DNA from 3 places in the Streptomyces sp. NPDC102360 genome. Region 3 is predicted to be linked to each of the others. Evidence: riboswitches for the same ligand, from Rfam matches in the RefSeq annotation. Region 3 holds a riboswitch; each other region holds the start of a gene.
The links. Region 3 has a riboswitch for cyclic di-AMP ahead of ACIRHA_RS30005 (NlpC/P60 family protein). Riboswitches for the same ligand answer to the same signal wherever they lie in the genome.

Region 1 (4,185 bases), on a different contig from region 3:
CACTGAGATTCCGGCCTCTTGTCATGTGTGTTCCCGCCCGGTCACCCGTGTTGCGCACGTCACTTTCCCCACCCGTACGGCCCACCCCTGCTCGCCCCCGCGCCCCCGTGCGGGAACTCTTGGTGAGACGCCGGAAGCTGGCAGGGAACGGCAGGAGACGAGTGGTGGGGCAGCGAACAGGAGGCACCGGCGGGAGACGGGGGCGGCACGGCTCCGACCCCGTGAGCGTCCGTCTCTTCCTGCGGATGCTGCCCCTGCTGCTCGTCATCGGCGGCGCGATCTACGAGTACGTCACCCCCAGCGGCTTCCCCGGCGCCCCCCTGTTCAGCGCGGCGCCTCTGGTGGCCGCCCCTTTCTTCTCGCTCGGCGCGACGATCCTGACGGGCGTCGTGTCGATCGGGGCGATCGTCACCGTGCACCTGCGCTACACGGGGAACCTCGACTCCGTGTTCGTCACCGAGATCGTCACCGTGGCCACCGTCTGCCTCCTGGCCTGTGTGATCAACCGGATCGTGTACCGCGGCTACGAGCAGCTGGCCTCCGCCCGTGAGATCGCGCAGGCCGCGCAGCTCGCGGTGCTGCCCCGGCCGGCCCAGCGGCTCGGCGGCTTCGTGATCGCGGCGCGCTACGAGGCGGCGCAGGCCGACGCGTTCATCGGCGGTGATCTGTACGCGGTCCAGGACACCCCGCACGGCATCCGGATCATCGTCGGCGACGTACGCGGCAAGGGCATGGGGGCGGTCGCCGCGGTCGCCGTCGTCATCGGCGCGTTCCGGGAGGCCGCCGAGCAGGAGGGCTCCCTGGAGGCGGTCGCCCAGCGCCTGGAGCGGGCCCTGGCCCGCGAGGGCACCCGGCGCAGCGGCATCGACGACTTCGAGGGCTTCACCACCGCGGTGCTCGTCGAGATCCCGCACGGCGTCGAGCTCGTCCGCGTCCTCAACCGCGGTCACCCCAGCCCGCTGCTGCTGCTCGGCGACGGCACCGTGCGCGCACTCGACCCGTGCCAGGCGGCGCTGCCGCTCGGCATGAGCGAACTCGGCAGCTGGCCGGACCGGGCCGTGGAGGCGGCGTTCCCGTCCGCGGCCACGCTGCTGCTCTACACCGACGGGCTCTCCGAGGCGCGCGACGCGAGCGGCCGCTTCTACGATCCGGCGGCCCGGCTCTCCGGACGTGTCTTCCCGGGGCCCGAGGAACTTCTCGCGTCCCTCGCCGCGGAGGTCCGCGCGCACACCGGCGACGGGACGAAGGACGACATGGCGCTGCTCGCCGTGCGGCGGGGCTGAGTTCCTTGATCGTTGTTACCTGTGGTAGCCGACCGTAGTCGAACGGCGTCGCTCCGCATAACAATTGACGCACCATCAGTTGGATGGACGTTTGTGGTGAGCGATCAACTCGCCCCGATCCGCCCCCTGGTGTCCCGATAAGTCCTGGCCAGAGTCGTGAACGATCAGTGGGAAGCGCTTGGAATTACTGTCTGCTGTCTATTAACGTTCGATAACGCAGCGCGGTCGTCCCAGCCGTCACAAGAGATGGCTCCGTGCGCACACGCTTAATCCCGCAAGGGAACCGGGGAACCATCAACTTGGGGTGAATCGGACATCGTTGAAGCTCGCGATGTCGGTAGGAGACCTTCCTGCTCCGAACCCGTCAGCTAACCCGGTAGGCGAGAAGGAAGGAAAGGAGAGCGCCCCCGTGGCGTCGAACCGGCCTGCCCCAGACTTCTTCTATGGACCCGAAGACGACTTCGGTGTCGAGCAGGAGACCTGGGAGGAGTGGAATCCCACCGAGGAGTCCGTCTCCTCCGTCCGCGGCAGGCATCGCGTAGCCCGCCGCCGTGGTGGATTCGCGCGCAGCTCCACCGTTCTCGGCGTCGGTGTGGTCGCCGCCGTCGGCGCGGGCGGCATCGCCACCGCACAGGGCGGCAAGCCTGCCGTCCACATATCCATGCCCGACCTGTCGGCGGTCAAGGACTCGCTGCCCGAGGCCAAGTCGCTGCCGGGCGTGGGCTCGTTGATGTCCGACGGTTCGGACTCCGACGCGGACTCCGGCGCCACGGCCTCCCCGCTGAGCGGCGCCGGTATCACTCAGGCCGAGGCCGCCGACGGGCAGACCGGCGCCGGCGAGGCGCTGCGGGCCCGCATCATGCAGCAGGCCGAGACGCAGCAGGACGCGGCCGACGCCACCGCCAAGCAGGCCGCCGAGGAGGCCGCCGCGAAGCAGGCCGCCGCCGAGGCCGCGGCCAAGCAGGACGCGGCCAAGGCCAAGGAGCTCGCCGAGAAGAAGAAGGCCGAGGCGGAGGCCCGCCGCAAGGCCGAGGCCGAGCGCCTCGCCAAGCTGGCCAAGAGCTTCAAGCTCCCGGTCGCCTCGTACACGCTCTCCGGCACCTTCGGCCAGCCCGGCTCCATGTGGTCCTCCGGGTACCACACGGGCCTCGACTTCGCCGCCTCCACCGGTACGCCGATCCGCGCCATCCACTCCGGCACGGTCACGGAGGCCGGCTGGGCAGGCGCGTACGGCTACCGCACGGTGCTCACCCTCGACGACGGCACGGAGCTGTGGTTCTGCCACCAGTCCTCGCTCAATGTCAGCGCGGGCCAGAAGGTCAGCACCGGCGATGTCATCGGCCGCGTGGGCGCCACGGGCAATGTCACCGGGCCGCACCTCCACCTGGAGGTCCACCCCGACGGGCAGTCCACCGGCGTCGACCCGGCATCGTGGCTGCGCGAAAAGGGCCTCACCCCCTGAGAGCCTCTCCCTGAGAGCCTCTCCCTGAGAGCCTGTTCGCGGGCTCTGAGCCGGTGAACTCCGGCAGTCCTGGCGCTCACCCCCCGACGCCTGGGCTGCCGGTTTGCCCATTACTGGGCCGCTTGGGTCTCTTGAGGCGATTTCCGGCGTGATCGCGGAATACCGTATTCCGTACGGGTGTTGAGTCGGGGCATGACTTCCTCTCCTTCTCTGCGCAAGCTCGGCACCTCCGACCTCGAGGTTTTCCCGCTGTCCCTGGGTGGCAACGTGTTCGGCTGGACCGCCGACGAGGCCACGTCCTTCGAGGTGCTCGACGCGTACGTCGCCGCGGGCGGCAACTTCATCGACACCGCCGACGTGTACTCGGCGTGGGTGGACGGCAACCGGGGCGGTGAGTCGGAGACCGTCATCGGCAAGTGGCTGGCCTCGCGTGGCCGCCGCGACGACGTCGTCATCGCCACCAAGGGCAGCCAGCACCCCGAGTTCCAGGGCCTGTCCGCGGCCAACATCAAGGCAGCGGCCGACGCCTCCCTGAAGCGCCTGGGCACCGACCACATCGACCTGTACTACACGCACTACGACAAGCCCGAGGTCCCGGTCGAGGAGATCATCGGCGCCCTCGACGAGCTGGTGAAGGCGGGCAAGGTACGCCACATCGCCGCGTCGAACATCTCCGCGCAGCGCCTCCAGGACTCCCTCGACCTCTCCGACCGCGAGGGCCTCGCCCGTTACGTCGCGCTCCAGCCGCACTACAACCTCGTCTCGCGCGACACGTACGAGGGTGAGCTGCAGGACGTCGCCGCGCGCGGCGGCCTCGGGGCCGTTCCCTACTACGCGCTCGCGTCCGGCTTCCTGACCGGAAAGTACCGGCCGGGCGTGACGGTCGACAGCGCGCGGGCCGCCGGCGCCGGCAAGCACCTGGAGACCGAGCGCGGGCAGCGGGTACTCACCGCGCTCGACGAGATCGCGCAGACGCACGACGCCGAGATCGCCACGGTCGCCCTCGCCTGGCTCGCCGCGCAGCCCACGGTGACGGCGCCGATCGCGTCCGCGCGGAACACCGAACAGCTCCCGGCGCTGCTCGCGGTGGCGGACGTGGAGCTGACGCAGCCGGAGCTCGACCGGCTCACGGCGGCGTCTCAGTAGCGGTACGGGTTGTTGTCGTAGGTGTACGCGGGTCCCTGCGCCAGTGGGACCGCGTACACCGGGGGCAGCCACATCGGCGTCGCGATCTGGGAGCCGTACGCGAGCGCCGGGCGCGCGTAGTGGCGCCGCGCCCACAGCGCCTCAAGGAGTTCCCGCTCCCGTACGACGTAGTCCGCGCCGGCCCTGCCCTTGCGGCCGCGGTGGCGCAGCAGTGCGAGGGACGTCGCGTGGTCCTCGTACTCGGCGACCGCCGTCGCGGCCGCCCGGCCTCCGTAGTGCGTGGCGAAGTCGCGG
Region 2 (4,185 bases), on a different contig from region 3:
CGCTCGCCCGCGAACTGGGTCTCGAGCGCGCCGAGTTGACCGGGGCGGGGCGCTGACGGGAGGCCGTCAGCACCACCGCGCCGCTTGGGATCAACGCGTCAGGACGCCGCCTCCAGGTGCGCCTTCACCGCGTGCGGGTCCACGAAGCCCTTGGCCTGCACCCGGTCGCCGGAGGACTCGCCGCGCAGTCGGCGCCCGATCCACGGCACCAGGAACTCCCGCGCCCAGTGGATGTCGTCGCGCCGTACCTCGAACGTGCCGCGCTGCGGCAGCGGCGGCCACGCCTGCTCGGGGTCGGCCGGCACCTCGACGCCGAGCGCCTGGGCGGCGCGCAGCGCCACCCGCGTGTGCCCCTCGGGCGACAGGTGGAGACGGTCGCCGTCCCAGGCCCTGCGGTCCTGGATGGACTTCAGGGACCACAGGTCGAGCATCAGGCAGCCGTGCCGGTCGGCGATCGCCCGCACATGCATGTTGTACGTGGCGATCTTGCCGCGCAGGTGCTTGAGCACGGCCACGTCACGGGTGTCGAACCCGGTGGCCACCATGACGGTGCCCGCCGCGTCGGCGAGCTTGGCGACGGCCTTCTCGAAGCGTTCGGCCACGTCGTCCGGGTCGGTGCCGGGGCGGATGATGTCGTTGCCGCCGGCGACCAGGGTCACCAGGTCGGGAGCGAGATCGACCGCCTTCGGGACCTGGTCCGCGACGATCTGGTCGAGGAGCTTGCCGCGCACGGCCAGGTTCGCGTACTGGAAGGTGTCCTCGGGGACACGGTCGTCCAGGAGGACGGCGAGCCGGTCGGCCCAGCCCGCGAACTTGCCGTCGGGGCCGGGGTCACCGACTCCTTCGGTGAAGCTGTCGCCCACGGCCGCGTAGGACCGGATCGTGCCGTTGAGTGAGTCCGTGAGTGCTCTCGATTCGTTTGCCACGACCACACATCTTTCACCCTCGGCTGTGACCTACGCGACCGTAGCCAGGGGTTGACGTGTGGTGAGATAACCCACTCGCCACCTGGGGAATAAGCGTGGAATAAGCGCACGAACGCATTTCGGCGCCCGGGGAACACCCCGGGCGCCGAAGCGAGCGGGCCGCCGAGCGGCCCCTACGTCACGTCTCAGGCGTTCACACCGTGCTCGCTCAGGTACGCGATCGGGTCGATGTCCGAGCCGTAGTCGGCGCCCGTGCGGATCTCGAAGTGCAGGTGCGGGCCGGTGACGTTGCCGGTCGCGCCGGACTTGGCGATCTCCTGGCCGACCGTCACCGTGTCGCCCTGGGCGACACCGATCGAGGACAGATGGCCGTACTGGGAGAAGTGGCCGTCGGCGTGCTCGATGACGACCTCGTTGCCGTACGCGCCGCCCGAGCCGGTCGAGACGACGGTGCCGTCGGCGACCGACTTCACGGAGGTGCCGGTGGGGATCGAGTAGTCGGCGCCGGTGTGGCTGCCGCTGGACCACATGGAGCCGGAGTTGCCGTAGCCGGTGCCCTTGGCGCCGTCGACCGGCGCCGTGTAGTCGCCGGAGGCGGGGGTCTTGGCGCTCGTCTGCGCGGCGGCGGCGCCGCCCTCGGAGCCGGAGTCGCCCTCGGCCGCGCCGCCGAGGTCGAGCTTGACGCCGATCTTGAGGTGGTCCGCGTTGGAGCCGACGGCGTCCTTGTTGTCCTCGTACAGCTTCTTCCAGCCGCCGTCGACGTCCTGCGCCTTGGCGATCTTCGAGAGCGTGTCACCGGCCTTGACGGTGTACGTCGTGGTGTCGGCGGTACCGCCGGACGTCGCGGCCTGCGCGCCGGTGGCGCCCATCAGCGGGAGCGCCACGGCGACTCCACCGGCGGAGGCGACGGCGGCGACACGGGCGATGCGCTGGGAGGTCGAAAGGCGGTGCTTTCCCTTTGCGGGCATGCTGAATTTCCTCTCCGTCGCCTACGAGGTGAGCTGTCGGGTTCGGGCTGGAGATGCCCGGCCGTGCCCGGGGTGCGGGCGCGGCTTCACCCCTAGCCGCTTCGGGAAATCCCTGCGCGGCGTACTGCGTGTGGGTCCCCCGCTCCTGCCGTGACGGGTAGTCGAAAGGAATCCGGACGGCGGCAGGACTAGGCGTTCCGACCGGATTGATTGGTGACCGTAGGCGAACCGCAATGGCTACGACAAACCCCGAATTCACCTGCGGCGGCAATTCCTTGGATTTCTGAGGCGGCCCTGCGTAACCCTGCGTCGACCTTCTTCGCTTTACCAACGCCATACCTTCGGGGATTACTGGGGAGGCAATCCGGGCCACCCGGCACGCAGCGTCACGAACATGAAGCCGGTCACGCACAGGCCCACAAGCCCCTCCGATCCATGCACAGTTGACACAGAACGGGGCGAATCGGACAGATGGTTGCCTGGGGAACCGATGTCGTATCGTCAGGAGCGCGCCCACCGGCGACCCAACGCCGGTGCACCGATTGGGAGGAGCCCCTGTGACGCAGCACGCACCGTCCACCGAGCCCGAGCTGACCGGAGTGCGCAACTTCCGAGACGTGGGCGGCCTGCCCACCGTGGACGGCCGGCGCGTGCGCCAGGGCGTACTGTTCCGCAGCGGCCACCTCGCCCACGCCACGGCCGAGGACTCGACCTTCCTCTCCTCCCTCGGCCTGCACACGGTCTTCGACTTCCGCAACAGCGCGGACCAGAAGCTGGAGGGCGCGGACGTCGCGCTGCCCGGCGTGCGCAATCTGAACCTGCCGCTCAACGACCCGGCCGACGGCGCCGAATTCTGGGCCATGGTCCGCGACGGCGACATCAATCAGCTGCGCCAGATCCTCTCCGAGGGCCGCGCGGCGAACCGGCTCGTCGATTCCTACCGCACCATGATCAAGGAGCGCACCGCCGAGCACAGCCGCGTGCTGCACTCCCTCGCCGAGGACAGCCTCCCCGCGCTGATGCACTGCGCGGCCGGCAAGGACCGCGCGGGTCTGTCGATCGCGGTGACGCTGCTCGCTGTGGGCGTGGAGCGCGACGCCATCGAGGCGGACTACCTCAAGTCCAACGAGAAGCACCGCCGCTACAACGTGCGCCGCACCGCCACCGCGAAGGATGCCTACTCCCCCGAGATCATGGAGCTGCTCAGCCCGCTCTTCGACGCCCGCATCGAGTACCTCAACGCGGGCCTCGAGACCATCGACGAGCACTGGGGCGGCACGGACCGCTACCTCGAAGAGGGCCTGAAGCTCACCGCGGCGACGCGCGAGCGGCTGCGCGAGCGCCTTCTCGACTGACCGCCGAGCGCCGTCCCCTGGTGCCGGGCGGCGCCGGGCGTCACATGGCGCCCGTTGCCGCGCACCTCTCCGAGGTCCGCCGTCACCCCTCCCTGTCGCGAAGTGCCGCGCGGGCGGGGAGGGTCACGGCGAGCAGACCGAGACACACCGCGCTCGCGGCGAACGTGCCGTACAGCAGCGGCGGTATGTACGGGGATTCTCCCGTCATGCCGCGCATCATCGGGGTCAGCGTGATCATCGCGATGGCGGTGCCGAGCAGCACCCCCGCCGCCGACACCAGCAGGCTCTCCCAGCGGAGCATCCGCAGCACCTGGCGACGCGTGGAACCGACGAGGCGGAGCACGGTCAGTTCGCGACGGCGGTCCAGGACCGTCATCACCAGCGTGTTGACCGCCGCGACGGCGGCGAAGCCACCCAGGACCGCGGCCATCGTGTAGTTGGACCAGGCGCCCATTTCGCTGTCCACGCTCCGCGCGACGGCGTAGCCCGAGGCGTCGGTGACCTTGCCGAGTGCGGTGAGCGGCCCGGCGTCGCCGCCGCGCACCAGCAGCGTGCTGTCGAAGCCCGATGTGACATGTCCGGCGAGGGAGGCGCGGTCCATCGTCACCGCCGCCAGGCCAAGGCCCCGGCCGTATACCGCGGCGACCTGCGGGCGGGCCTTCGTGCCGTCGGGGAGACGGAGCGGCAGCCTGTCGCCCACCTTCACCTTCACCTTCGCCGCCGTCGCGAGGGTCTTGTCGATGGCGATGCGACCCGCGCCCACGCGGTCCAGGCTGCCGCGGCGCACATCCAGGTCCTGCACCTTGGCGAGCTCGCCGCCCGAGCCCGAGATGCCCTGGGCCGCGGTCGCCTGCAGCGAGGTCTCCCCTCCCAAGTCGACCGGTACGAGCACCTGCGTGTCGAGCAGGCTCACGGCCGCGTCGACACCGGGAGCGC
Region 3 (4,185 bases):
GACCTTGTACGGCAGGCCGGTCCTGATGAAGATCTCTTCGAAGACACGGGACTGCGCGTTCGTCCGGTAGAAGACCGCGACGTCGCCCGCCAGCGCGTCGCCCGCGTCCGTGAGCCGGTCGATCTCGTCGGCGATGAACTGCGCCTCGTCGTGCTCGGTGTCCGCGACGTAGCCGGTGATCTGGGCGCCGGGTCCCTCGTTGGTCCAGAGGTTCTTGGGGCGGCGCGACTCGTTGCGCTCGATCACCGCGTTCGCCGCGCTGAGGATCGTCTGCGTGGAGCGGTAGTTCTGCTCCAGCATGATCGTCTTCGCGTTCGTGTAGTCCTCTTCGAACTGCAGGATGTTACGGATCGTGGCGCCACGGAACGCGTAGATCGACTGGTCCGCGTCACCCACGACGCACAGCTCGGCCGGGTCCGCGTCCTCGCCCTCGGTGGGGCCGACCAGTTCCCTGACCAGCGCGTACTGCGCGTGGTTCGTGTCCTGGTACTCGTCGACGAGGACGTGGCGGAAGCGGCGGCGGTAGTGCTCGGCGACGTCCGGGAACGCGCGCAGCAGGTTCACCGTCGTCATGATCAGGTCGTCGAAGTCCAGCGCGTTCGCCTCACGCAGGCGTGCCTGGTACATCGCGTAGGCCTGGGCGAGGGTCTTCTCGAAGCCGTCGGCAGCCGTGCCCGCGAAGTCCTCCTCGTCGATCAGCTCGTTCTTGAGATTGCTGATCTTCGCGCTGAAGGACTTCGGCGGGAACTTCTTCGGGTCAAGGTCCAGGTCGCGGCAGACGAGCGCCATGAGCCGCTTGCTGTCGGCGGCGTCGTAGATCGAGAAGGAGGACGTGAAGCCCAGCTTCTTGCTCTCCCGGCGCAGGATGCGGACGCAGGCGCTGTGGAAGGTGGAGACCCACATGGCGTTCGCGCGCGGGCCCACCAAGTCCTCGACGCGCTCCTTCATCTCGCCCGCGGCCTTGTTCGTGAACGTGATCGCGAGGATCTGGCCGGGGTGCACTCCGCGCTCGGCGAGCAGGTACGCGATGCGGTGCGTGAGGACGCGGGTCTTGCCGGATCCGGCGCCCGCGACGATGAGCAGCGGGGCGCCGCCGTGCACGACGGCCGCCTGCTGGTTCTCGTTCAGCCCCTCGAGGAGGGTGGCCGAGTCGAGGACCGGGCGCGGGGCGCCGTCCCGATAGTGCGCGTCCCGCTCCGGGGGCACACCGAACAGCCCGTCCGGCATCGGCTCCGGGGCCCCGTCGTCGTACTCGGGGTCCGGGGGCGGCGGCGGGGGCTCCTCCGCACTGTTCTGGAGGCCGGTCAGGAAGCTGTCGTCAAAGAGGCTGCTCATCGCTCTACGAGTCTAGGCCGCCCCACTGACAACCCGCGGCCCCCTTGGAAATCCAAGGGGGCCCAGAGGAAGAGATCACGAAAATGTATCGGGCATATCGAACATCAACCTTCACAGCAGCCACACGAGTTGGCTACGGTGCAGCCGGGCAGCCCGTCCCCCCGCCCGCGGAAGTCGCGGCGAACGGGCAGCCCCCGCTGAGTTCCGTACGCCGCGAGGCAGGGAACCGGGGACCCAACCGACCTTGGGGTGAATCGGTCAGCCGACCGTAGGGCAGCCTTCCACGTACCACGCCCGAACCCGACAGCTAACCCGGTAGGCGGACGACGGAAGGAGTCGCCTGCCTTGGCGTCGCACCGCAAGCCCCGCAGCCGTTCCCGGATGACCGGCGGCCTTCGCACGACCCCGGCGGTCGGCATCACGACCGCCGCCCTCACGTCCGTGGCCCTGCTCTCGCAGACGGCGCAGGCCGCGCCCGCGCAGCCGTCGTCGAAGCCGCGTCTCGAAGAGGTCCAGCAGAAGGTCGACACCCTGTACCGGCAGGCCGAGGTCGCCACCCAGAAGTACAACGGCGCCAAGGAACGGACCGACTCCAAGAAGCACCAGGTCGACAAGCTCCTCGACGATGTCGCGCAGCGCACCGAGGACATGAACACGGCCCGCCAGAAGCTCGGCAGGTACGCCGCCGAGCAGTACCGCTCGGGCAGTGTGAGCGACACCGCGACCATGTTCCTCGCGGACGACCCGGAGGACTACTTCTCGCAGCGCCAGCTGATGAGCCGGCTGACCGACGAGCAGAAGAAGTCGATCGACGACTATCAGAAGCAGACACGCGAGACCGCGAAGAAGCGCACCGAGGCCCAGTCGAGCCTCGAGGACCTCACCGACTCGCAGGCCGAGCTGAGGTCCTCGAAGGAGACCGTCCAGACGAAGCTCTCCGACGCGCGTCAGCTGCTGTCCAAGCTGACCGCCGAGGAGAAGGCGCGGCTCGCCGCGATCGAGAAGGCCAAGGAGGAGGCGGCCCGCAAGAAGGCCGCCGAGCTGGCCGCCGAGCAGAAGGCCGCGGAGGCGGCGAAGCGGAAGGCGGCCGAGGAGGCGAAGGAGCAGGGGCAGTCCTCCGGTTCCTCGGGCTCCTCCACCGGCTCGGCGGGCTCATCGGACGCCTCGTACGCCACCAAGGCCGCGCAGGCGCTCGCGTTCGCCAAGGCGCAGGAGGGCAAGCCGTACGTGTGGGGTGCCACGGGACCGGACTCGTACGACTGCTCGGGTCTGACGCAGGCGGCGTGGAAGTCCGCGGGGATCTCGCTGCCGCGGACGACCTGGGACCAGGTCGAGATCGGCAAGACGGTGCCGCTCTCCGATATCCAACCCGGTGACCTGGTGTTCTTCTACGACGACATCAGCCACGTGGGCCTCTACATGGGCGACGGCATGATGGTGCACGCGCCGAAGCCGGGCGCGGTGGTGCGCGAGGAGTCGATCTACTACGACGGCACGTCGTCGATCCACAGCGTGGTGCGGCCTGCCTGAGCCCCGTCGGTGACGCCTGTGACGCCTGTGACGCCTGTGATCAGGTCCAGAGCACCGCGATGAAGATGTTCGCGACGGTGAGCGCGCCGACCGTCGCGAACAGGCCCTTCTCCGCCTTCTCCTCGTCCCGCTTCACATAGACGATGCCGAGGATCACGATCAGGACCGCGAGCTTCACGCCGATCTTGATGTTGTTCACGGTGGAGCCGTCGGCCTGGTTGAGGCCGACCAGGGCGACGCCGGTCACCAGCATCGTCAGCGCGCCGTGCAGCATCGCCTTGTTGAAGCGGGCCGCGCCCTCCTTCATCGCCGACATCTGCGTGAGGAAGCCGCCGAGCAGCGAGGCGATGCCGATGATGTGCAGACCGACGAAGAGGTTGATGAGTACGTCCATGGGGCCGGAGCCTACTTGGGCCCGTTTCGGGCCACTTCGGAGGCCCGGCTGTCACTCTCTGCCACCGCCCGTAACAAATGGGCCAGTTGCGAACAATCGGCCACCAACCCGTTACGCCGAGGTTTAGCGTCCTTGCTCAGGTGACCGGCTCCCCACCGCCGCCCGAACCAGGGGCGGCAGTCGGACACCCCCGCCGAGAAAGGTCCGGCGGCGACCCGCTCCCCCTGTGCGGGCCGCCGCCGGACGCGCGACCGGGGGCCGTGCGTTTCGGACGGCCGCCCAGAGGAGGACCTTGTGCCGGCAGCGCACCGCAAGCCCCGACCGCGTTCGCTCAGCGGTGGCACGGGCCGCACCGCGGCCACCCTCGCCCTCGCCTCCGCGGCCACCGTCACCGCCCTCGACGGCGGGGCGGCGCACGCGGAGCCCGAGCTCAGCCCCACCCAGGTGCGGGCCAAGGTCGACAAGCTGTACCAGGAGGCGGAGGTCGCCACCCAGAAGTACAACGGGGCGAAGGAGAAGGCGGACGGGGCGCGGAAGAAGGTGGACGCGCTCCAGGACGAGGCGTCCCGGCGCACCGAATCCCTCAACTCCGAGCGCGAGAAGCTGGGTTCGGTGGCGGCCTCCGAGTACCGCACCGGAGGCGTGGACCCGTCGGTCCAGCTGCTCCTCTCCTCCTCCCCCGACGCCTACCTCGACAAGGCGTCCCTCACGGAGCGCATCGGCGCCCGGCAGGCCGCCTCGGTCACCCGCGTACAGGGCGAACTCCGCGAGATCGACCAGCTGCGCGGCGACGCCGACGGCACACTCTCCGAACTCCGCGCCAAGAAGGCCGAGTTGGAGGACAACAAGAAGAAGGTGAAGCGAAAACTCGCGGAGGCACGCCGCCTCCTCGACCGCCTCACCCCTGAGAAGCGCACGCCCACCGC

Region 1: it holds a riboswitch for cyclic di-AMP, as region 3 does, so the genes downstream of both, ACIRHA_RS20840 (M23 family metallopeptidase) here and ACIRHA_RS30005 (NlpC/P60 family protein) in region 3, are expected to answer to the same signal.
Region 2: it holds a riboswitch for cyclic di-AMP, as region 3 does, so the genes downstream of both, ACIRHA_RS10135 (peptidoglycan DD-metalloendopeptidase family protein) here and ACIRHA_RS30005 (NlpC/P60 family protein) in region 3, are expected to answer to the same signal.

The regions. Positions count from the first base shown of each region.
Region 1 covers NZ_JBIWLG010000004.1:533,093-537,277, forward strand. Annotated here, with positions in the region: gene ACIRHA_RS20835 (PP2C family protein-serine/threonine phosphatase) at 246-1,283, shown strand; cyclic di-AMP (ydaO/yuaA leader) riboswitch at 1,537-1,681, shown strand; gene ACIRHA_RS20840 (M23 family metallopeptidase) at 1,693-2,745, shown strand; gene ACIRHA_RS20845 (aldo/keto reductase) at 2,938-3,891, shown strand; gene ACIRHA_RS20850 (PrsW family intramembrane metalloprotease) at 3,885-4,185, opposite strand, start outside.
Region 2 covers NZ_JBIWLG010000002.1:112,812-116,996, forward strand. Annotated here, with positions in the region: gene ACIRHA_RS10125 (TetR family transcriptional regulator C-terminal domain-containing protein) at 1-56, shown strand, start outside; gene ACIRHA_RS10130 (SGNH/GDSL hydrolase family protein) at 99-881, opposite strand; gene ACIRHA_RS10135 (peptidoglycan DD-metalloendopeptidase family protein) at 1,112-1,894, opposite strand; cyclic di-AMP (ydaO/yuaA leader) riboswitch at 1,898-2,068, opposite strand; gene ACIRHA_RS10140 (tyrosine-protein phosphatase) at 2,452-3,249, shown strand; gene ACIRHA_RS10145 (ABC transporter permease) at 3,332-4,185, opposite strand, start outside.
Region 3 covers NZ_JBIWLG010000009.1:102,467-106,651, forward strand. Annotated here, with positions in the region: gene pcrA (DNA helicase PcrA) at 1-1,335, opposite strand, end outside; cyclic di-AMP (ydaO/yuaA leader) riboswitch at 1,521-1,673, shown strand; gene ACIRHA_RS30005 (NlpC/P60 family protein) at 1,681-2,865, shown strand; gene ACIRHA_RS30010 (hypothetical protein) at 2,906-3,259, opposite strand; gene ACIRHA_RS30015 (NlpC/P60 family protein) at 3,554-4,185, shown strand, end outside.